DNA from 2 places in the Aurantivibrio infirmus genome. Region 2 is predicted to be linked to the other one. Evidence: predicted binding sites of a transcription regulator. Region 2 holds the regulator's gene; the other holds the start of a gene.
What was found. The regulator LexA, encoded in region 2, represses DNA repair genes until DNA is damaged. The targets are predictions, from matches to a motif close to ACTGTNTNTANANACAGT.
Positions count from the first base shown of each region.

Region 1: the regulator LexA is predicted to act here: its motif matches at 3,521-3,538, upstream of argF (ornithine carbamoyltransferase).

Region 1 covers NZ_BAAFSK010000001.1:667,974-680,540, reverse strand. The annotation lists gene grxD (Grx4 family monothiol glutaredoxin) at 77-409, opposite strand; gene ACYUCY_RS03220 (hydantoinase B/oxoprolinase family protein) at 599-2,137, opposite strand; gene ACYUCY_RS03215 (acetylornithine/succinylornithine family transaminase) at 2,310-3,482, shown strand; gene argF (ornithine carbamoyltransferase) at 3,609-4,514, shown strand; gene csrA (carbon storage regulator CsrA) at 4,888-5,133, shown strand; gene ACYUCY_RS03200 (ribonucleoside-diphosphate reductase subunit alpha) at 6,023-8,905, shown strand; gene ACYUCY_RS03195 (ribonucleotide-diphosphate reductase subunit beta) at 9,089-10,417, shown strand; gene ACYUCY_RS03190 (hypothetical protein) at 10,572-10,802, shown strand; gene ACYUCY_RS03185 (hypothetical protein) at 10,867-11,304, shown strand; gene ACYUCY_RS03180 (DUF6231 family protein) at 11,367-11,846, shown strand; gene ACYUCY_RS03175 (CvpA family protein) at 12,226-12,567, opposite strand, start outside.
Region 2 covers NZ_BAAFSK010000003.1:269,749-282,315, forward strand. The annotation lists gene mfd (transcription-repair coupling factor) at 1-2,633, shown strand, start outside; gene ACYUCY_RS07990 (CsiV family protein) at 2,721-3,680, shown strand; gene ACYUCY_RS07995 (cold-shock protein) at 3,812-4,024, opposite strand; gene ACYUCY_RS08000 (S-methyl-5'-thioinosine phosphorylase) at 4,213-5,025, opposite strand; gene ACYUCY_RS08005 (hypoxanthine-guanine phosphoribosyltransferase) at 5,141-5,746, opposite strand; gene ACYUCY_RS08010 (mechanosensitive ion channel family protein) at 5,758-6,885, opposite strand; gene nagZ (beta-N-acetylhexosaminidase) at 6,903-7,934, opposite strand; gene lexA (transcriptional repressor LexA) at 8,423-9,028, shown strand; gene ACYUCY_RS08025 (hypothetical protein) at 9,244-9,819, shown strand; gene ACYUCY_RS08030 (hypothetical protein) at 9,892-10,257, opposite strand; gene ACYUCY_RS08035 (LEA/WHy family protein) at 10,674-11,138, opposite strand; gene ACYUCY_RS08040 (hypothetical protein) at 11,269-11,781, opposite strand; gene topA (type I DNA topoisomerase) at 11,853-12,567, opposite strand, start outside.

The DNA.
Region 1 (12,567 bases), on a different contig from region 2:
TAGCACGATGCTGGGTGGGATGTAGATGAACTAAATTTTGTTAGCGAGACTGAGGCACCTTTCGGAATCCCAAGCACTACTCCGCTTGGGATTCCGCTCCAGCAGCAGCATCAACAAGGGGCTTTAACTCACCTTTTTCATGCATCTCAGTGATAATGTCGCAGCCGCCAATTAACTCACCATTGACCCAAAGCTGGGGGAAAGTCGGCCAATTTGCAAATCCGGGTAATGTTGCTCGAATCTCAGGGTTAGCCAAGACATCAACATAAGCAAAACGCTGTCCGCAGCCCATCAGTAGCTGTGAAGTTCGCATTGAAAATCCGCACTGTGGGGCGGTTGGTGAGCCCTTCATGTATAAAATAATTTTATTGTCTGCAAGCTGTTGCTTGATTGTGTCCAAAGTATCCATAACGTGTAAAAACCTCTTTCAATAATTCTGGGGATAAGTGCGAATAATATCTATGTTGGGGTGTCTGCAAAAAATCCAAGGGAGGAAGTAAAGGCCAGACATTCTAGCGCAGCGCACTAGCCTTGTAATCAAGAGCGTCACCATTGACATGAAAACTGCCTCCATAACGAAGACAAATCGCAGCTTTATTCACTTCCCCCAACCGCCGCCGCCCGGTGTTTTCAAAGTTAATCGATCGCCAAGCTTCATTGATAAGCTCACTTTTCCCGCAACGACTTGGCCATTCACCAAGTTCTCCCCCTTCATGCCCGCCTCGCCACCGGATAACCCCCAGGGGGCTAGTGCCCTTCTTTCTGTTAACAATGTGACTTCGGCATCAGCCAAAAACTCATACTCCCTGATAATCCCGTCGCCGCCTCTATTTGCGCCGCTTCCACCTGATCGATCGCGAATCTGATAACGATCGATACGCAAGGGATAATGAAGCTCCAAGCTTTCAACGGGCGTATTCAAAGTATTTGTCATATGCGTCTGCACTGCACTCAAGCCATCATTATTAGCATTCGCTCCCATACCACCGCCGACGGTTTCGTAATAGTCCCAGGCTTGACGACCTTCTCCAGCATTCACCCCCATCGCAATGTTATTCATTGAGCCATGACTCGCGGCAGGGATCTGAAGTGGGATTGCTTGGCTCAAGGCTCCCAAAACGACATCAGTTATACGTGTAGACGTTTCGACATTGCCTGCAGCCACGGCTGCCGGTCTTAACGCATTCAACAAACTCCCCGGCTCAGCAATAATTTTGATTGGGCGAAATATCCCTGCACAACCTGGCGCTTGTGCGGGCAATAAACAACGAATCACATAAAACACTGCCGCAGCGGTTACGGGTAAAGGGCAATTGATATTCCCCTTTACCTGATCGTGGGTGCCGCTAAAGTCCGCTGTCACGCAGCCGTTGTTAATGTTGAGCTGCACTTTTATCGATATGTTGTGAGTGCCAAGCCCATCATCATCCATGAAGTCTTCGAAACTGTATTGACCATTTGGGATTTTCTTAAGCGCCTGAACCGCTAAGCGTTCAGCGTAATCGTTTAGCGCTTTCACCGAATTATCAAAAACCCCAGTGCCCAATTCTTTAATCAGTTTTTTTAGTCGCTCTACTCCCAAAGCATTGGCGCTAATTTGCGCCTTAAAATCTCCTGCTGATTGAGAATTTTGTTCAGCTCCACCGCAAAGCTGTTCAAATACAGCTAAGTCTAATTTGCCACATTTTAAAATATGGGTAGGAGGAATAATTACGCCCTCTTCATCTAGTCGACTCGAAATAGGCATTGATCCCGGAGTATCAGATCCGATATTGGCGTGATGAGCACGGTTCGCAACAAAGCCCATCAATATTTCATCGACGTATATTGGCGCAACAACCGTTACATCTGGCAAATGTGTACCACCAAGAAAAGGATCATTTACGACCAGCATATCGCCAGGTCGCCATTCACACTGATTAACGATATCGGCCATTGCATAGGCCATACTGCCGAGATGTACAGGAATATGTGCAGCTTGCGCGCTCAACTCTCCGGCAGAGTCAAAAACCGCACAGGAAAAATCTAAGCGATCTTTAATGTTGGGCGAAAACGCCGTACGTCTCAGCAACGCCCCCATCTCGTCACAAATAGCTTCGATACGATTGGCAAATAAACTGAGCTGAATTGGATTCACAATGACCTTTCTCTTTTCAATCTAAAGAAACTCGGAATATGGGAAATCTTTGCGGGTTCCCTAAGGAATTGCCAACACAATAATTTACTTATACTATTAATGTCCAAATATTTGGACAAATTTGATTTTTTCACAGGCAGCAAACGCTGCCTGTTTTCTTTTGGAGCCTATGATGAACGTACCAGAGCTAATGAACGCCTTTGCAAGAGGAGACACCGTTTTTGTAAAGGGTGAAGGCGCTCGGCTGTGGGACAAAGAAGGCAATGAATACTTAGACGCACTGGCCGGAATTGCGGTATGTGGCTTAGGTCATGCGCACCCTGGCATCACTCAAGCGATTTGCGATCAAGCGCATACGTTAACGCATTGCTCTAATTTGTTTTATAACGAGCCGCAGCAAAGTTTGGCGAAAAAACTTTGCGATCTATCTGGGATGGATAACGTGTTTTTTAGCAATTCTGGTGCCGAAGCGAATGAAGCAGCTTTGAAAATTGCACGCAAGTATGGGCATCAAAAAAACATCGATGTGCCTACCGTTATCGTCATGGACAACAGCTTTCATGGCCGAACCATGGCAACACTTTCTGCCACCGGTAACGCAAAAGTGCGCGAATGGTTTCAGCCGTGGGTCGAAGGTTTTATTCATGTGCCCTTTAATGACTTGCAAGCAGTGATTGACGCAGGAAAAAACAATCCCAATGTCGTTGCGGTTTTTGTTGAACCCATCCAAGGTGAAGGGGGTATCAATATTCCCGCAGAGAACTATCTTTCTGAATTACGCAAACTCTGCGATAGCAACGATTGGCTCTTGATGCTAGACGAAATTCAAAGTGGCATGGGGCGTACGGGAAAGTTTTTCGCCTACCAGCACAGTGATTTTTTCCCAGACGTGGTCACTGTAGCCAAAGGTCTGGGTAATGGATTCCCAATTGGCGCTTGCTTAGCAAAAGGAAAAGCATCTCGCGTTATCGAACCGGGAAATCACGGCACCACTTTTGGCGGCAATCCTTTAGCTTGTCACACTGCCGAAACGGTTCTCGATATTATCGCTAACGAAAACCTGATGGAACGAGCCACTGTGCTTGGCGATAAATTAATTAAGGGATTTAGAAAACGCCTTGCCAACAACACCATAGTCGCCGACATCCGCGGACATGGTTTATTAGTAGGTATCGAATTATCAAAAAACTGCGCTGAGCTAGCACAACGAGGTTTGACGCAAGGCATTGTTATCAATATTACCGCAGGAAAAGTGGTGCGTTTACTGCCGCCGTTAATAATTTCTGACGAACAAGCCGACATCATTGTTGAAAAAGTCTCTTCATTAATTGACGATTTTCAATAACCTAAAAAATCAGTTGTCGAAATCACCGGATTTTTACAACTGATTTAATACACAATCAACACACTTTTTTGTTTACTCGGTCCATTCAAATGACCGAATGCAATTTATTTATAATTGGTGATAGCTATGACACCCCGACACTTTTTGACTTTATTAGACTTGAGCGCCGACGAATTAAAAACGTTAATCAAACGAGCCATCGAGTTAAAAGCCTTACGGAAACAGGGCAACGAACCTAAACCAATGCAAAATAAAGTGCTTGGCATGGTGTTTGAGAAATCTTCAACGCGAACACGGGTTTCTTTTGAAGCGGGCATGGCGCAACTAGGTGGCCAATCAATATTTTTGTCTCCACGAGACACGCAACTTGGTCGGGGCGAACCCGTTGAAGATTCAGCTCGCGTCCTTTCCCGCATGGTCGACGTCATTATGATAAGAACCTTTGGACATGACGTTGTTGAAACCTTTGCGAAATACTCCCGTGTGCCCGTTATCAACGGACTCACAGATGATTATCACCCCTGCCAATTACTAGCAGATTTACAAACTTACACCGAGCATCGAGGTAACCCGCAAGGAAAAGTGGTTACCTGGATAGGCGATGGCAATAATATGTGCCACTCTTTTATCAACGCCGCGCGATTGTTAGATTTCGAACTACGCATCGCTTGCCCCGAAGGTTATGAACCTAATGAAAAACTAGTAAAAGCAAACGCTAATCGCGTGTCTGTGATGACTGACCCTAAACAAGCCGCAAAAGATTCCGACTGGATTGCAACTGATGTTTGGGCCTCAATGGGCCAAGAAGAAGAACAAAAAATTCGTTTAGCGAAGTTTGCAAAATATCAAGTGAATCATGATCTCATGGCGGTGGCGAATAGCGACGCTATTTTTATGCACTGCTTGCCTGCGCATCGCGGCGAGGAAGTTTCTGCGGAGTTAATGGATGACGAGAACAAATCCGTTGTTTGGGATGAAGCGGAGAATCGATTGCATGCACAGAAAGCCTTGCTTGAACTTTTATTATCCTAAACTCGCAAAATATTTCTTAACTTAAAGATGATGCTGGCGACAAAATAAGAAAGAATTTTTAATAAATCGATCCTTTAGTGCCATCAATTTTTCGCCTAATGCTTCTTCGTTAACAATTGATGGAATGTCGTTTTCAAATTTTTCACTGCGAAATAATATCAATTGATTTTTTTATTTCAGTTATTCATTTGTTCTGCCGCCAGCTCACAATAAAAACGCAAACTCGTTCGCAATTACAGCCGAAACACTCCCTCCCTGACTATCGATTCTCAAAGCTTAACGTATACTCGGCGGTTCTTTTTTTGAATCGGCTCAATAAATATTGATTCACAGCACCAATATTTTGACGGCGTTAGTATACGGAGAGACAGTCGTGTTAATTCTCAGTCGTCGAAATGGCGAATCTTTTTTTATCGGTGATGATGTAAAAATAACCATTTTGTCCCAACGCAGTAATCAGGTACGAATTGGCATCGACGCGCCTCGTTCCACCCCTGTGCATCGCGAAGAAGTTCTTCTCCGCAATCAGCAAAAAAATGCCGTTCCTGAACCGACAACTAAGCCCCGCGCTACAGAAACCAAAACGACTATCAAGAAAGTCGAGCTAGAAGAAAATTAAGGAGAAGCTGAAAGGACTTTGGAAGAATTCGATGTGGATAAATCGAGAGAAAACTCATCTAAAGAGGCTAAGTCATATCAACTATCCACAATATGTAAAAACAATCTAAAGTATAAGTTTTAACCACATGCCGAACTGGGCTTTTAATTGCGGTAAGCATAGGATTAGCGGCTACTGACAACGGACTTTACCCACATTTTATCCACAAGTAACTCAGTCATTTTTAGTCTTGCATTCCTCCCAAAACCGCATTATCTTGTACCACACTTTTTCAAAACCCCTATATATAGCGTTTTTCCCTAAATTAGCTTCAATTTAGGGAGCGGCTCTTTTACCGCAAATTTACGCATCAGCTCATAGCCGTATAGGCATCTCCAGGTTTTCGGGGGAATGAGCCTTATTCAGTAGTTTTGAAAGTCGAAAATACGAGCTTGGCATCAAAAATAGAAGACGAATGTTTCAATTTGATGAATGAACTGACTCAAAATAGGTAAACCCAGAGAATCGCTATTTAAACAAATGGACACTAAGCCAAGGGCCCTCTGGAAGAGGTATAAGAATCACTACACATAAAAATAATAATTTCGCTGTAAATTTTTCTGTCGGTACTCTTTTAACCGAAAACTTAATGTAAACCTTATTTTCTAAGCAGTAAGTGTTCTAGACATTGAGATCATATCGGGCTAACCCGCCTATATCAGCTCAGGTTCTGAAAGCTCGCAAGGATAGAGAAAGCAGGGTAAACACCGAATAAGTAACAACCATGTATTTTGACCAATGACGCACTTTGACCAACACCTAGTTTGACTAAATATAGAAACTCGTAAAAAACTAAAAACTAAAAACCAAAAATATAGCCACCGCACTTACCACCGGAGACCTGACATAAATGCATACAGAGCATTCGCAAACTGAGCAACTCGCTGAAACACGTACCCAATCTGCCCCTCAAAAAGCTACTCAAAGTTCAACCATTTCTGCAACAGCACCTGGCCAAATTCGCGTGATAAAACGCAATAGCACAGTGGTCCCCTATGATCACAGTAAGATTGCCGTCGCCGTCACTAAAGCTTTTTTGGCAGTAGAAGGTGGTACCGCTGCAGCATCTGGTCGCATACATGAATTGGTAGAATCCATCACGGATCAAATTACGGCTATTTTTAAGCGTCGTATGCCTTCCGGTGGCACGATTCATATTGAGGAAGTACAAGATCAAGTCGAACTGGCATTGATGCGATCGGGTGAACACAAGGTGGCCCGAGACTACGTTCTTTATAGAGAGAAGCACGCGCAACTTCGTGCAGAAAAAAATCAACAACAGGGCGTTGATACAGCGGGAATACCTTCGATAAATGTCACATTGGCTGACGGTTCAATTGCGCCATTAGACATGAATCGTATTCAAATCATTGTGAATGAGGCTTGTGCCGGCTTAACAGATGTAGAGCCTCAGGCCATTCTCGACGAAGCCATGCGCAATTTGTATGACGGCGTTTCAATTACTGATGTCAACACCTCCTTAGTCATTACCGCGCGGACTCTCGTTGAAAAAGAACCCAACTATTCTTACGCAACTGCTCGCCTCTTGCTTGACAAGTTACGTGCCGAAGCACTTAGCTTTTTAGAAATTGCCGAATCAGCAACACAAACTGAAATGGAAACCTTGTACGCGAAAGCGCTGCCCTCCTACATTCGCAAAGGCGTTCAACTAGAATTATTGTCTCCAGAATTATTGAATTATGATTTAGATAAGTTAGGTAGAGCTTTAGATGCTAGCCGCGACTTACAATTTGCCTACCTAGGCTTACAAACACTTTACGACCGTTATTTTATTCATAGCAATAACGTTCGCATTGAATTGCCACAAGTATTTTTTATGCGCGTGGCGATGGGCTTAGCTGCAGAAGAACAAGATAAAGAAGCGCGAGCAATAGAATTTTATAAATTATTGTCTTCTTTCGACTACATCAGCTCAACACCGACATTATTTAACGCCGGTACTTTACGCCCACAATTATCTTCGTGTTATTTAACGACTGTTCCCGATGATCTCCACGGTATTTATGGCGCGATTCAAGATAACGCGATGTTATCGAAATGGGCTGGCGGCCTTGGGAACGACTGGACACCAGTTCGAGGTCTTGGCGCTTATATCAAAGGCACTAACGGTAAATCTCAAGGTGTGGTTCCTTTCTTAAAAGTTGCAAACGATACTGCCGTTGCGGTTAACCAAGGTGGAAAACGCAAAGGTGCGGTTTGTGCTTACTTAGAAACATGGCACATCGATATTGAAGAATTTTTAGAGTTGCGCAAAAACACCGGCGATGATCGTCGTCGTACTCACGATATGAATACCGCAAATTGGGTTCCCGATTTGTTTATGAAACGTGTATTTGAAGATCAAGAATGGACCCTGTTCTCACCGAACGACACACCAGACTTGCACGATCTTTATGGTACGGCGTTTGAACAACGCTACGAAGAATACGAGCGCGATGCAGCAGCGGGCAAAATTAAACCCTACAAAAAAGTTAAAGCTTTAGACTTGTGGCGAAAAATGCTCGGCATGTTGTTTGAAACTGGGCACCCCTGGGTAACATTTAAAGACAGCTGTAATTTAAGAAGCCCACAACAACATGTTGGCGTGATTCACTCTTCAAACCTGTGCACTGAAATCACTTTAAACACAAAAGCTAATGAAGAAATTGCAGTGTGTAATTTAGGTTCTGTGAATTTGGCTCAACATATTGAGGACGGCGAATTAAACCTTAAGAAATTACAGTCGACAGTCAAAACTGCAATCCGCATGTTAGACAATGTTATCGACATTAATTACTACTCTGTTCCAGCAGCACGTACTTCTAACCTTCGACATCGCCCAATCGGTTTAGGGTTGATGGGCTTCCAAGATGCTTTGTATAAAAAACGAATCGCTTACGGCTCAGACGAAGCAGTGAAATTTGCGGATGAATCGATGGAAGCGATTAGCTACTACGCTATCGACTCTTCCAGCAATTTGGCGAATGAGCGCGGCAGTTATTCAACTTTCGAAGGATCACTTTGGAGCAAGGGTATCCTACCTATCGATTCATTAGAGCTTCTCGTTCAAGCTCGAGGCGAAAAGTATATCGAAGTCGATCGCGGCCAAACCTTAGATTGGGCAAGCTTGCGTAACAAAGTTAAAGCGCAAGGCATGCGAAATTCTAATGTTATGGCAATTGCTCCAACCGCGACGATCGCAAATATAGCCGGCGTTTCACAATCGATCGAACCGACGTACCAAAACTTGTACGTTAAATCGAATCTGTCAGGAGAATTTACCGTCGTTAATCCTTATTTAGTTCACGATCTTAAGGAACGAGGCTTATGGGATAACGTAATGGTCAACGATTTGAAATATTACGAAGGTTCAGCGCAAAAAATCGATCGCATCCCAGCAGATTTAAAAGCTTTGTATGCAACTGCCTTTGAAGTTGAACCACGCTGGATTGTGGATGCCGCTAGTCGCCGCCAAAAATGGATTGACCAAGCACAAAGCCTCAATCTTTATATCGCTGGCGCCAACGGCAAAAAACTAGACATTACTTATCGCATGGCTTGGTTCCGCGGATTAAAGACAACGTATTATTTACGTGCTTTAGCTGCAACAACCACAGAAAAATCAACGGTCGACACTGGCACCTTGAATGCGGTTTCATCTGGCCCTGCGGGTCCAGCGGAAGTCCCTCAAGCTTGCTCACTGGATGATCCAGATTGCGAAGCTTGCCAATAGTTCTGATATACAAAGTCGGCGAGCAAAGTTCAAACATGAAGTTGCTCGCCGCAAAGAACAAAGGCAAAAGCGATAAAAATGGAAAATACGAAAGAGATAAAAGAAACGAAAACCATTTAAATAATTTTCTCACGTTATAAGCCAGCGCGAATAACGTGAAACAAGCAATAGGAATTTATCACCATGTTGAATTGGGACGATTACCACGAAGACCCTGTACTTTCCCAGGCCAAAGCAAAGCCACAAGTTGACGAAAACTTTCCCGAGCCGAAAGCACCGGCACCGCAGCAAGCAGCATCCCCTGCACCAGCGGCTGAAACGAGCAGCGCCGAACCCATCGCCACAAAAAAACCAGCTGTTAGCACAGCAGCTGAAGAGCCCGCAGCGAAAGAAGACACTCTCATTGTAGAGAACACTAGTGCCATCGAAGCGGCCCGTGCATCTTTGGAGAATTTAGATCCGGCACCCGGATTGGCTGAATTAGAAATGGGCGCCGCGCGAGTAGAAGTCGACGATAAAGCGATGATTAACTGTCGCGCTGACTTGAACCAACTCGTTCCTTTTAAATATGACTGGGCCTGGCAAAAATATTTAGACGGTTGTGCGAACCACTGGATGCCGCAAGAAGTGAACATGACGGCAGACATCTCTGTTTGGAAAAATTCAGACATTCTTACTGATGACGAACGCCGTATTGTACTGCGCAGCCTAGGTTATTTTTCTACAGCAGATTCATTGGTCGCCAACAATCTTGTACTAGCAATCTACCGTTTAATTACAAACCCTGAATGCCGCCAATACATTTTGCGGCAAGCCTTCGAAGAAGCTATTCATACTCATGCTTATCAGTATTGTATTGAATCGCTAGGTATTGACGAAGGTGAAGTCTTTAACATGTATCGCGAGCTTCCATCTGTCGCCAACAAAGCCAGTTGGAGTTTGAAGCACACGCAAACACTGGGCGATCCCACCTTCACTACTGGCACTCCTGAAACTGATCAAGAACTCTTACGCAATCTTGTTGCTTTTTATGTTGTGACTGAAGGTATTTTCTTTTATTGCGGGTTCACACAAATTCTTTCAATGGGACGTCGTAACAAGATGACCGGCGTTGCCGAGCAATTCCAATATATTTTGCGCGATGAGTCTATGCATTTGAATTTTGGTATCGACGTTATCAACCAAATCAAATTGGAAAACCCTCATCTTTGGACTGAAGACTTCAAACAAGAAGTCATTCAAATGATCCTTGAGGGAACCGAGTTAGAAGTGCAATTCGCTCGCGATTCAATGCCACGTGGTGTGTTAGGAATGAACGCCGCGATGATGGAAGAATACTTACACTTCATCGCTAACCGACGCCTCGCACAATTGGGTTTACCTGAGCAATATGCTGGAACTCAAAACCCATTCCCTTGGATGAGCGAAATCATGGATTTACGTAAAGAGAAAAACTTTTTCGAAACTCGCGTTATCGAATACCAAACTGGCGGTGCGTTAAGCTGGGAATAAACTCGTTTTTAACTTTACGGATACAGGCGACATCTATAGCAGAGAAGAAAAATTGGGGACTTTTATCTCGTTCAACCGAAGGTAAAAGCCCCCTTAATAATTAACCTTGAGGTTCTAATCAAATATCCCAAGGTACGACTATCAGGAAAATAATATGAACGATAAGAAAAATAACTCAAACCCTGAGACACTCATCAAACAATTAGATCAGACTATGGTGGAGATGCGCCAAGCGATTGCGCGGCTACGCCACTGCGCCGAGCGCTCCAACGCCGCGCTAACAATTCAAGCGCAACAGAATGAAGTTCAACTACCGAAAGAAACTGCGATTCTCAATGGAACATTACTAACCGCGAAAAATGACTCTGCGATAGTTTTACACTAATTTCGCAGCTAACTTAATTTCTCAGCTAATATAGACCTCTGAAAACGCTGATTCGGATTAAAACATGTCTCCGATTACGCCAATTACATTTAGAAAACTCAGACCTCAAGAAACCGAAGCCTTGAGCGCGGCCAACGACGTAAATTTGCCTAGCTCGGCAAATATGCCCGCTCGTTTAAAACAATTGGCCAGTATAATCTGTCATTTACGTGACGAAATGCACCGTGAAAACCCCAAGATCGCGGTGCCGACGCGGTGGATGATTCACGCATTGTTGTATAACGTTATAGATGAATGCGATGCAAGTGATGATGATTGGCATAAACAGGTGGTTGAAGTTTTACAAAGAATCAAAAAATCCTGTCAGGACAGCTTTAAAAATCCTAGCAACTTCCTTCAAGTTGACGGTGAAAAGCCCCTATTCCCAAACCATGAGCTATTTGATGAATGGGACAGTTATCGATTTTGCCAAGCAATTCTTACTTACATCAGCGAACAATAAAGCTTCTACAGCTTTTTTGCTTCACTCTTTCTAGCTAAATCACGGCAGTCTCTCAAAACAAATTGAACCAAGCAGCCCTTACTCACCTCCTCTACCAGCTCGAAGCTTGTCAGGCGAAAAATTTACTCGCCGCTTGCAACACATTACCAACAACGGTCAGAAATTGGGCGACGAAGAACTTTTGCAAACTCGAATTAATTGGCGCTTCTGCTACTTTAGAGAATCTCGGGCGATTCGATTTAATAATGGTTGCCGATTATTTAGAAACGCTAGACAAAAAAGTAGCGATGCAGCATTTAGCTCAGTTTCGCAATATCCACGGCTCGAAAATATGGGTTCAAATAAACAAGAGTAGTGCGTTGTCATTCAATGATTTTATTGGCTTAGGATTTAAACGCTTAACTATAAATAATGAAGACGACGTTTTGGACGAAGCGTATTCTTACTTTGGTTTTGACCTCGCTTCTTACAATCATAAACGCAGCTGGAACAATTCTAAGTATTGGGCAAACCCAGAAAACTGGAACAAATTCAGATGGTAATAACGCCCTAAAACCACCGTCCTGCCGCAGTATTCCTTACTAACCAACTTGCCCTGTACCGTTCATACACTGATTATTCGTTTTTATCCTGTTTTGGCAATCAGTGCATCTTAGCGACTACTATGCCGAAAAATCGCTGCTACACTTCTTGGTAATTAGACGGCAATTGGTTTTGATATGACTGCCTCACTCAAATTCGATGGAGCGACACCAGGAGTAGTAAGGTCAAGGACAAAGGATTAACGACCAATTTAGTAAGAAGTAAAAAGGCCACATCGAGAGATGTGGCCTTTTTTAATATTTCGAATAAATTATTTTTTTCGAGATTAAATTTTATCGTTCCTATCAAACCACATGATTACAATCATCAAACTCCGCACTACCTAATCGTATTCTTCTGCTGATCCTGTGGCTTATCGCTATAGTGTGTATTACCTTCCGCATCGGTCCAGGAATACACCTTAGGTGGCGCCTTCTCTGGTTTCTTGGTGCGGTTCCGCAGTCGATCTAATAGCGATTCTGAACTTCCAGGATCAAGATCAATAGAGTTAACTGACTGCATTTCTACCTGTTGATTTTCTGCTGTCAAAATTATTTTGGCTAAGGCGATAAATTTATCGTTACTGAGTAAGGTCGTCGGATTTTTCGATTGCAATAGTAATTGGAACTCTGGATCTTGTAATATTCTTTGCGCTTCGGGGTTGGTTTGAACCGCTTGAAC
Region 2 (12,567 bases):
ATTACCTTCCCGAAAACGCGATCATTTTTACTCATGGTGACCTCGAAACCGCAGCCAATCATTTTTGGCAAGAAGCCAAACAACGCTTTGACGGTAGAATCGGTGATCGTGAGCGGCCTATTCTGCCACCGGAATCTATATTTATTGCCAGCGATAGAATATTTTCTGAAATAAAAACACATCCTCGCATTGATTTATCCAACGACCAGGAAAGCAAACAAAAAAACAAAAGCTTTGCGAGCTCAACCCTGCCCAACCTAAGCATTAACTCTCATGCCTCACAACCATTAAGCGCATTAAATAAATTTCTCACGAATACTGAATCACGTATTTTATTTTGCGCAGAATCGGCAGGTCGTCGTGAAACCTTATTAGAATTGCTCACCAAAATAGAAATCCAACCAAGTGTTTGTGCGAGCTGGCTAGAATTCTTGGATGGCGATAAAAAACTTAACATTTGCGTTAGCCCGATTGCCCAAGGTTTAAAATTACACTCACCGGATCTTACGGTGATTAGCGAGGGCGAGCTTTTCGGTAGCCATGTACACCAAACAAGGCGACGACGACAAAGCCATGAAAACGCCGACCAGATTGTTAAGAACCTCACCGAATTAAACATCGGTGCAGCTGTTGTTCACATAGATCATGGAGTTGGCCGGTATCGTGGCTTAGAGATTCTGGACATCGATGGTCAAGCACATGAATTTCTTTTATTAGAATACGCAGGCAACGACAAACTTTATGTCCCAGTCGCTAGCTTAGATCGTATAAGCCGATATTCTGGTGCCGATGAGAAATCGACGCCGGTCAATCGCCTCGGCAGCGACCAATGGGAAAAAGCAAAACGCAAAGCTGCAGAAAAAATCCGTGATGTCGCAGCAGAACTTTTGGAAATTTACGCGCGTCGCGAAGCTAAACCAGGCTATGCATTTAAAAATCCACAACAAGCATTTGAAAAGTTTTGCCAAAGCTTTCCCTTTGAAGAGACGCCGGACCAAGAACGCGCGATCCACGCAGTTACTGAAGACATGTATGCCAACAGCGCAATGGATCGATTAGTTTGTGGCGATGTCGGATTTGGCAAAACGGAAGTCGCAATGCGTGCCGCTTTTATTGCAGCACATAGCGGCAAACAAGTAGCGGTTCTGGTGCCTACAACCCTACTCGCGCAACAGCATTATGAAAACTTTAAAGATCGTTTTGCCGAATGGCCTATCAACATTGATGTGCTATCTCGATTTCGCAGTAAAAAGGAAAGCGACGAAGCATTAAAACGAGTCGCTAATGGCAATATCGATATCATAATCGGCACGCACAAATTATTGCAAAGTGATGTCAAATATAAAAATTTAGGCTTACTAATCATCGACGAAGAACATCGTTTCGGTGTGCGACAGAAAGATCAATTAAAATCTTTACGCGCAGAAGTCGACATACTGACTTTAACCGCAACTCCTATACCACGTACGTTGAACATGGCAATGTCTGGTATTCGAGATCTATCCATTATCAGCACACCTCCCGCGCGACGTTTATCGGTAAAAACTTTCGTTCGCGAATATGATAACGGCTTGGCAAAAGAAGCGATCTCTCGCGAAATCTTGCGGGGCGGACAAGTTTATTATCTTCACAATGAAGTAAAAACAATTGAAAAAACCGCTGAAGAACTGCGTGAACTCATCCCTGAAGCGAGAGTCGCAGTGGGTCATGGCCAACTGCGAGAGCGGGAACTCGAACAAGTGATGAGCGATTTTTATCACAAGCGTTTTAACGTATTAGTTTGCAGCACCATCATCGAAACTGGAATCGATGTTCCAAACGCGAATACTATAATTATTGATCGTGCTGATAAATTTGGTTTAGCCCAACTCCATCAATTGCGTGGGCGTGTGGGTAGATCACATCACCAAGCGTATGCCTACTTGCTAACTCCCTCACAAAAGAAAATAACCGGGGATGCAAAAAAACGCCTCGAAGCGATCGCTAGCACAATCGATTTGGGCGCGGGCTTCACCCTGGCCACTCATGATTTAGAAATTCGTGGCGCCGGAGAATTACTTGGTGACGGCCAAAGCGGACAAATTCAAAGTATTGGATTTTCGCTTTATATGGAATTGCTGGACCGTGCTGTTGAAGCTCTCAAAGCGGGAAAAACCTTAGATATCGAAGATTCGGCAACCAGCGCTGTCGAAGTAAACTTGCGAATCCCCGCGTTAATTCCAGACAATTATTTATACGACGTCCACACTCGACTAATACTGTACAAGCGAATCGCTGGCGCCAAAGACTCCGACGCTTTAAGAGAATTGCAAGTAGAAATGATTGATCGCTTTGGGCTTTTGCCAGAGCCAACCAAAAACCTATTTAAAATCTCGGAGTTAAAGCTCAAAGCTAAACAGTTGGGTATTTGCAAACTGGAAGCCGGTACGGAGTCCGGTCATATCGAATTTGGCAAGGAACCTTTGGTCGACCCTCTTGTCATCGTTAAATTAGTACAAACCCAACCACAAAATTACAAATTATCTGGTGCGAATCATTTCAAGTTCTTTGCGGATATGGATAATGAGGAAGCGAAATTTTCTACCGTTGAACGTATACTCAATTCCCTCGCACTCAAAGAACAGGCCGCTTAACAAACGTTGAATGAGCGCGCTAAAAAGACCGGCAATATAAGCCATTGGCAAGATAGTCCATTAAAAAATAGTAGGTTACGAAATATCATGACGAAATTTTCAGTCTATCTTTATTTGCTTCTCACGTTCAGCGGCTTCTCAACGGTTGCTAATGCTCAAGAAGAAGAGGAACGATGGTTTCAAATTGAAATGATTGTATTCAGCCAAGGTGGTAGCCCCTTCTCCAACGAAGAGGTGTGGAGACATGATATCGAATTAAAATATCCAGAAGATTGGCGAGAATTGTTGGACGCAGAAGCGCTTGAACTTCGGCATCAAGAAGAGTTAGCTGCCTTAAACGCAGGGATGATTGACAACTCTACATTTGGAACAGAGTCGCTTGACGACTCGTCACCAGCAACCACTTCAATCAACACCAGCGAAAGCGAAATAGAGCAGCACCAAATAAAAGACGAGCGTACCTTGGTCTTGTTAGAAAACGAAGAACTCACCTTAAAAGCTCACGCAGGCCAACTATCTCGCAGCAACCGATACCGAGTTTTATTTCACGGCGCTTGGCGACAAGCCTTAGTCGCAAGAGATAAAGCACCAGGAGTAATTATTCAAGGGGGGGACTTATACGACTCTCACTATCAACTCGAGGGCAGTGTGAAATTTAGTGTTGAGCGCTATCTTCACGTCGAAACTAATCTATGGCTTACCGATTTTTCAACTAACTTTGGGCAAGAACGAAAACCTTGGCCGGAATTACCTCGGGCGCCCAATAAAAAAATTAATCTCAATGATATTCAATTTATTGATGACCGAGGCACGGGTTTTTGGAATCGCTTTCAGGACGACGCGCCAAGTAATGAGTTTGAAAACATACTGTCTCAAAACTACATTATCAATAACATTGTATTGATGAGCCAAAAACAAAGCCGTGCGATGCGAAGTACAGAACTGCACTACATCGACAACCCACAATTGGGTGTACTCGTAAAAATTCTGCCTTACGAAAAACCCGAAGAATTAGTAACAGACGCGTCTGAAGAATTGGCTAACTAGCGCAAACAGAATACTTCTATTTTTATAATTAACGTTTTGCGCGCGATCAATGTTAGAGGCTTTGAATTTTCAAAAACGGTGAATTTTCAAAGCTATGCGTTTTCAAAACTGTGAGTATTCGAAGCTATTCTTTATGCGCTGACTACGTCTTCCGCATTTAGCCCTTTTTCACCCTTCTGAATCGAAAATTCCACTTCTTGACCTTCGTTGAGTGAACGAAAACCTTCACCGCGAATATTTCGAAAATGGACAAAGATATCATCGGCAATATCTCCGCAAGAAATAAAACCGTAACCAATATCTTTATTGAACCACTTGACCGTACCTTTATTGCGATCTTCCATCATATCCACCTCATTTATTGTTATTTATTTGAGAGTAATCTGATTGGCGCATTATCGGATTGTCGTTTACTGTTTGCAATATCTTCTGAAAACTGAAACGCTTTAAGATGATTTTAATGCCACAATCGACAAGCACTCATGCTTTTTAGGCGCGCGATGAACATCAGTGGAATGTTGGGATGCGAGTACTAAGGCAAAATTGCAGAAAGAAGTTTTATTACATCCTCCTTAGAAGACTCTAGCTGCTGATAAATTGCATCAATAGTAATAGGTTCTGGGCTTAAGCCTGCCGCCCAATTCACCACTATCGAAATACTGGCATAGTTTAAATGGAGCTCGCGGGCTAAAGCAGCTTCTGGCATCACCGTCATACCCACCAAATCGCAACCATCATTTTTCAGCCGATTAATTTCCGCAGCGCTTTCTAAGCGTGGACCTTGGGTGCAACCATAAACGGCAGAGCTTTTTATCTTGAGCCCAGTTTGCTGTCCAATCGCGATAAGTTTTTGCCGCCAGTCTTCCGTAAATGGTTCGGTAAAATCAGCATGCTCAACACCGCTTTCGCCACCGGTAAAATACGTGTGTTCTCGACCATAGGTGTAATCAATAATTTGATGAGGAAATACAAGACTACCAGGGCCCATCTCTTGATGAATTCCACCTACTGCATTCATCGCAATAACATTTGTCACACCACAATTTTTCAATGCCCACAGGTTTGCCCGATAATTAATTAGGTGTGGCGGAGTTCTGTGGTTACTGCCATGTCTCGGCATAAAGACAACGGTTCTATTAACATCTCCCTCAACACCAACTGAGGGTTTTGTCCTAATAACCTCGCCAAAGGAAATGGGGGCCGACAAACCATAGGGCGTCTCACTTTCAATGACTCGAGTTATGTTTAGTCCTGGATATTCGTCAAAACCAGAACCACCCACCAGGGCAATTAAATTCTCACCCGTTAGAGCAGATTCATCACGAAACAAATTTTTAATCATCATTAGAGTTCATCACGTTGCAGGTTACAGATTTTTATTAGAATAAATACACTGCCACAAATTCACTGCCTTGTTGATTTTGCGAACACAGGTTTTGCGAACACATTTTAAAAAGCATCTATTTACTATTTACAGCATGATTATTATTTAAAGCGTGGATGGTTGGTAGGTTTCTCCCAATCCCCTCACAATCCATACCAAAACCAAATACATATTCATCGGGAACTAATAGGCCTAGATAGTCCGCCACTATGCCAGTCAGATTACGGCCGTGTTGCTTTTCAAGCAATATGGCAGTTTTGACTTCCCGAGCACCAGCCTCTATACAATAGTTGCCAATTTCTCTTAAAGTGATTCCTTCGTCAAGTATGTCATCAACAATAATTACTGTTTTATCGACAAGACTGAGTGTGGGCCTGGCAAGCCATTGCACCTGACTACCGGATAGAGAGTTGTTGTACCGGCTAGCATGAATGTAATCTATCTCAAGGGTTATTGGTAACTTTAATAGGAGCTGCGAAAAAAAAGGGATGGCGCCATTCATCACACACAACGCGACAATTGAATCCGGCTTCGATTCACTTACCCGATCCAACCCAAATTCACTTGAAAAATCCTGAGAAATTTTCTTCGCGATTTTCGTAATTGCTGCGTCTATCTCTAACTCATCAAACAGAAGTCGACTATTTAAAAGTAATTCATCATTCGTTTTTCGCTGTCGCACTGTTCGCTCGCTTACTCAGTTATTTCCGGTGACAATTTGTCGGCTTTATCGACATCAATAGCTAAGCCATCTGGAACATGAAGCGTCGATGTCGGAAATGCGCATTCGGCACCTTGCGATTCGATAATGTTGAGAATCTTAAATAACACATCTTGTTTGATCTCATGAAACTCAACCCAGTTGGTAGTTTTAGTAAAGGTGTAAACAAAGAAATCCAACGAACTAGAAGCAAACGCATTAAAGTTAACAATTAAGGTTTGTTCCATATCTAACTCCGGATGAGCGCGGAGCATTTTTTTTACTTCTTCTACGATCGCTGGCAGTTTCGCAGCATCATCATAGCGAACACCAATGGTTTCATAGATGCGCCGATTCTCCATTCGCGACGGGTTCTCTACAGATATCGTTGTAAAGGTTGAATTCGGGACATAAAGTGGCCGCTTATCAAAGGTCCTAATTCGCGTTAAACGCCAACCAATATCTTCAACCGTGCCTTCAATATTTTGGTCCGGTGAACGAACCCAATCACCGACTGCAAATTGTCGATCTAAAAACAACATCAATCCGCCAAATAAATTTGCCAACAAATCCTTGGCAGCCAAACTGACCGCTATACCGCCAATTCCTCCGAGAGCCAAAACGCCGGACACGCTATAACCAAACGCCTGCAAGGCTACCAATACAGCGGTAATAATCACCGAAATTCTCAACAATTTTCCAATCGCGGTTACCGTCGTCACATCCATAGGCTTGTTTTTTGTGAACTCCGGATCAACAAGGTTGTCCTCTGATCGCTTTATAAAAAGCACCAAAAACCAAGTAACGAGCACATTAATACCCAGGATTTTAAAATTAACGATAAACTGGGAAAGATCTTCATCAAGGTTGGTGTTCGCCACATCAGCGGCATAGCACACGCCAAACAACCAAATCATCCAGGTCGTTGGCCGCAGTAGTGCGCTTATTAAGGCATCATCCCAAACAGTTTTCGTCAGACTCGCTTTCGCTTGAACTTTTTTAAGCACTAAGCGGAAGAAAAACGCCACGATTAAGGTGATCGTCACGATTACAAAAACTGAAATTATCCACAGCCTGCCATCGCCTACGAGCATCGTTAACCATTCTTGAATCTGCTTCATTTTTAAAAACCTTCTTGCTATTTATTTTCTATATAGTTAACTGTATTTTTCCAACGCGCGCTTTGTCGCAGATAGGCTAGATCAACATGTTTTCTTTTTCGCATATTATTTAACTTATCTGAGCCTTGAACCTTTGCATTCTCGAAAGCAGTTAACACCTCCAGTGCTGCCGCACGATTATTGCAAACCAAAACCATATCGCAACCAGCACGCATCGCGCATTCCGCTCGCTGGGAAAAACTTCCTGCAAATGCCGCCCCTTCCATGCTCAAGTCATCAGAAAAAATAACACCATTGAAACTCAAATCCCGACGCAAAATATCTTGCAGCCAATGAGAAGAAAAACCAACTGGCGACGAATCAACTTTTGGAAAGATAATATGGGCTGGCATTACGGCATCGAGCTTTGCAGATAGAGATCTAAACGGTTTCATATCTCGCGCATTGATTTCGACTAGACTTCGCTCATCCACGGGCAGCTCAAGATGACTATCGCCAACGACACTACCGTGCCCCGGAAAATGCTTACCAGTCGTCGCCATTCCGGCTTCATGCATGCCATCAATAAACGCTTCCGCGAGGATTATCACTTCTTCCGCTTGTGAAGAAAAAGATCGATCAGCGATAACAGAGCAATAGTCACAATCAACATCTAGAACCGGCGCAAAACTAATATCAACACCCGTCGACAAAACCTCTGATGCCATCAGCCAACCTACATCTCGAACTTGCTTTAGGCATTGCTCAGGCTCTTGCTTGAAAAACTGCAAAAACGATTGCATTGGCGGCAATGCCGCAAATTCGTTTTTAAAGCGCTGTACCCTGCCACCCTCCTGATCCACTGCCAAGAGTAAATCAGGTCGGACTTCTCGAATTGATTCAACCAAGTCTGAAAATTGATTTCGAGACGTGTAGTTACGACTAAAAAAAATCAGCCCTCCCACCAAAGGGTTCCGAATAATTTCTAGATCTTCGCTACTGATAGATAAACCGTCGATATCTAACATAATGGGGCCGAGCGCGCTGGACGTGGGAATTGGCTTACTCACAAATATTCTTACCTTATCGCTATCGACATCAATACAGTGCCGGACAACTCACTAGAAAAAAACCAAGATAGGAAATTTACAGCAACATCAGCCGGATGTCGCACACCTTATCAAAAACCTTGGCGATCTTGCCAGATCCAGATTCCAATTACTAAGAGACTGCACCAAAGCACTAGCCGATATGGATAAGTGACTAGCGTAAGCCGTTGACTAAAGACTGCACTCTTAACGCTTATGAGCTTTAAGCCACCCGCAAAAAACCGAACAAAATATAACCACGAACAGCGAAGACAATTCCGTGCTCGCAATATCGGAAAGTAGTTGCGATATAATTTTTACTGGATATAATGCCAGCTACTGTATATTTCAACAGACAAGCATTTGGCGCGGCTAATGGACAATCAAAAGGCCAAGCAAATAACACATTTATCAGCCAAGGCTTGTTGCTTACTTATCGATACGCATTAACCTGCTCAGGGGCTGGCCACATGATCAAATTGACTGAACGGCAACAAGAAGTTTTAAGTCTCATTCGTGATTACATCGAAGACCGAGGCTATCCACCCACGCGTGCGGAAATCGCTGAGGAACTCGGCTTTCGCTCGGCCAATGCGGCTGAAGAGCATCTGAGAGCACTTGCTCGTAAAGGCGCCATCGAGATGGTTCCCGGTGCTTCTCGAGGAATTCGTTTACCAGAAGAGCAAACTGGAATTCCCTTAGTAGGTCGAGTTGCAGCAGGCAACCCAATCCTAGCGGAAGAAAATATCGAAGATTACTGTGATATATCCCCTGCGTTTTTCTCACCCCGTGCTGACTACCTGCTCAAGGTAAAAGGATATAGCATGCAAGACGCGGGAATTTTAGATGGAGATTTATTAGCAGTACACAAAACTGACCAAGCGCGAAACGGTCAAATCGTTGTGGCCCGTATCGGCGAAGAAGTGACAGTTAAACGTTTTCGCCGAGAACGCAACAAACAGCAGATAGAACTAGTTCCAGAAAACCCGGATTTTGAAATCATAGAAGTCAACTTAAAGGATGATGACTTTTCTATTGAAGGTTTAAGTGTCGGCGTCATACGCCGAGGCGATTAAAACAAGAACTCTTTTGAGTCGAATGACTCATCGAATGAAATAACCGGAGATTTCTGTGGTCAACCACTGACACTCAAAACAATGGCCGTTGACTTCTCCTCAACTACCACAGGAATCTCCCGTTATTTTATTCGAAGAAATACAACATAAAACTAGACTTTAGCAAGTAGAGATTAAAGTTAGCATCCCATGCTGAAACCCTTTGAGCATTTTGTATGATCAATCTTATATCGCAAGCATCAACACCTGAACTAAACTCTGGCTTGAATCTTAATTATCCCGAGCGCAATTTCGACATTGATGCTTACCTTAAACACGAAGCGGATTTTTTTGAGCAATCTTTTTTAAAACCTTCCCCCGGTTCATTTTTTACAAAGCAAACTGCCAAACAAACAGACAAGCTGGATTTCAAGCAAGAACCTATTGGAATCACAGAAATCACTGCCCTACACCAGAGTGCTAAGCCTCACTATTTTATTGCCCCTTTTCTTTCTAACAAAAGCATGCAAGCTGATACTCGATGGATTACTTGTATCAGTACGAAAAACATTTCAAAGAAGGAATGTGAAGAACTGGGTATTAACACGCGAAGATTTCGAGTTATTCGAGTGGCAAATGCCAGCGACATACTTTGGGTTACTTGGGAGGCTTTAGCTGCGGGAAATAGTCAGTGTGTTCTATCTCTCTTGGATAGTGTTTCAACTGAAGAAAGCCAGCAACTTCAAAATGCTGCCGCTCTCGGTTCATGCCATGGCGTATTACTAACAACGCAAAAACCTTATCAGGTTTGAAGCAGGCAAACTTGTTTGTGTTTTCGGAATAATGAATGGGGTTCAGTGAAGAAAATAAGATTGTTGCTTCAATCAATGCACAAGGTGGTTTTTTTCTTTTGGATTACCTGAATCAGAAGAATCTGATTCGGAAGCATCTGAGTCACTATCGCTTGAAACATGGCTTTCTGAATCATACTCCTCGTCCAGCCTTTCAACACTGACAGACTCTGATGTACTTCTAGACAGCCCCAGCTTTTCACTATGCTCATCCGCTAGCTTCGCGACATGTTCCAGACCTGCCTCTATCATTATTTTTGCAATATCTATTTTTGCGTCTTTAAAATAGCGCATCAGTTCATTGGAGAAACGCATAACGACCAGTGGTTCACCCTCAGCATCGCCTTCACGCTGCAAGACCACATCTCCGTTTTCCAGTTCTAATATTTCATACAACACGTCGAATGAAACTCCTCAAGCTGAACTATAGCGCCACCGATTAACTTATTGTTTTCTATGAACTTAATACCAAAACACTACAAATAATTCTTAGCCAAAAAAACCTAAGCGTCGCTTCCAACCCTAGCCGGTTTTCCGCATTCTAACATTATTTGAAAATACCTCCACCGGAGCAAGTAATTATAATTCAACAATTACGGCAATAGTTTTCGCAATGAGGAATACCGCCCAAATAACACCCCCAACAAAAAAGTTACGCTAATTAGAACCGCTTTTGGTATCGCTATTGTCCAGAAATAAAACACCACTCGAACAGAGATTAAATTTTGAAAAATGAAAACCAAAAACAAAATTAACACGCTTAGAAACAGCCACTGCTTGAATTTAAGTTTACTCATTAACAACTCCAGCCTTTTTTACAAGCCTTGCAAGCTTATAAAATCTGAATACTCAAAAGGTAGGGGGATAAAAAAATTATCGACAGTTACCAAACCCTGAATACGGTAAGGAACCTGTCGCGCTGACAACAAAGAAGGGAATACCGGCAATATTTTGTTAATGTCCAGCTTAACTGGAAATCGAACTCCGGTTATTTTTCCAGCTTTGAAGTCGACTTTTGCTTTTAGGCTATCAACCAACACCGATTGATTTTGAATAAATATTTCGTAATCGACGGAATTCACCGTTACATCAAATTCGTTCAGGTTCGATACCTTAAATCCAACTTTCAGATCAAGCCACGGGTATTGCAGTCCCGTCACCTGCACAGAGTTAAAGGTTACCTTCGGTTCTTTAAGCTCTTGAGAGTTTGCGATATTTGCGGTAAGGGCTAAACATCCAAGCAATATAAAGCAACCAAAAAAATTTAAATCTGTTTTCATTCATCAACCTGTTATATTTTGACCGGGACATTAAGTAGGGGAAAAATTTAACGTAACCAAGAACTGTAATTACATTGAAGCTTAGAGGTCGTTAGCGGGTAAAAGTTCTCAGCACATTTTCATCTGAGCTTTACTCTTCAAAAAGAGAAGCTCGATATTGATCGACAATTGCTTGCAATTGTTGACTCCAATCAGCTAACAAGTCTATTGGGTTTTTCTTCGCTTCTGCTTCACATTCATTCGCTAGAGTGACCGAAGCAATCAAATTATGGGATGAGCTTTCATCTTGGATCACCGGGTTTTCGGAAGCGAATTGCAATGCGACAAATTCTGGGTTTGTTCTCGCCGCCAATAAATCTATCAACCAAGGAGAGGCCTTAAGCAGACCACGCTTCAAAAATTCTCTATCGACCTCTGGGGATTCCTCACTCTGCTCCAATAAAAAATATTCAAATGCACTGGCCAGTTGATATATAGCGCTATCCAAGTGCGCATGTTGATGCAATTTGTTTTCGATAGGGTTATCTTGCGACGAACCCGCCTCATCCAATTTACCGGCAGCATCCACCTTACGCGCTGCGGCGATTTCGATACGTGCAAAAACCAACTTTTGATTCACAATCAAAGAATTTGTTAATGGCATAACAACCTCGAAGGTTTTTATTTGATTTACTTGGAGCAGGAACTAGGTGGCCGAAAGACCACCTGTTGAGATTAACTAGATTTTTTCTTTTTAGCGGTGGTTTTTTTCGCCGTTGATTTCTTTGCTTTAGCAGGCGATTTTTTCTTAGCAGTGGTTTTTTTCTTAGTGGTTGCGCCAGCAGAAGCCACCCACTTACCGCCCTCATAAAAAGCTTTCCACCCAGTCGCCTTGCCGTCTATTTCCGTTTGTACGTACTGCTCTTTCGTCTTGCGACTAAAGCGGATTACTGCTTTATTCCCATCAGGATCTTCAGTAGGCGCGGAAAACAAAAACGAATACTTGGGGTCTATTTCTTCCTTGTGAGGCAATATTTCATCAACTAAGGGCGCTCGAGTTTCCCGGTTTTTAGGAAACTGGCTTGCCGCTAAAAACAATCCCGACGCACCATCTCTTAAAATATAAGTGTCTTCTACTTTTAGGCAGGCTAATTCAGGCATTGGTACCGGATCCATTTTCGGTGGAGCCGCTTCGCCGTTACGTAACAATTTCCGCGTATTTTTGCATTCCTCACCGGTACAACCGAAATACTTACCAAACCTTCCGGTTTTGAGCTGCATCTCTTTGCCACATTTATCGCACTCGATAATCGGGCCTTCATAACCTTTTAGTTTGAAAACTCCGGCTTCAACTTCATAACCACTGCAATCTGGATTATTTCCACAGATATGCAGCTTACGTTTTTCATCTAATAGGTAACTATCCATCGCCGTATTGCATTTCTTACAA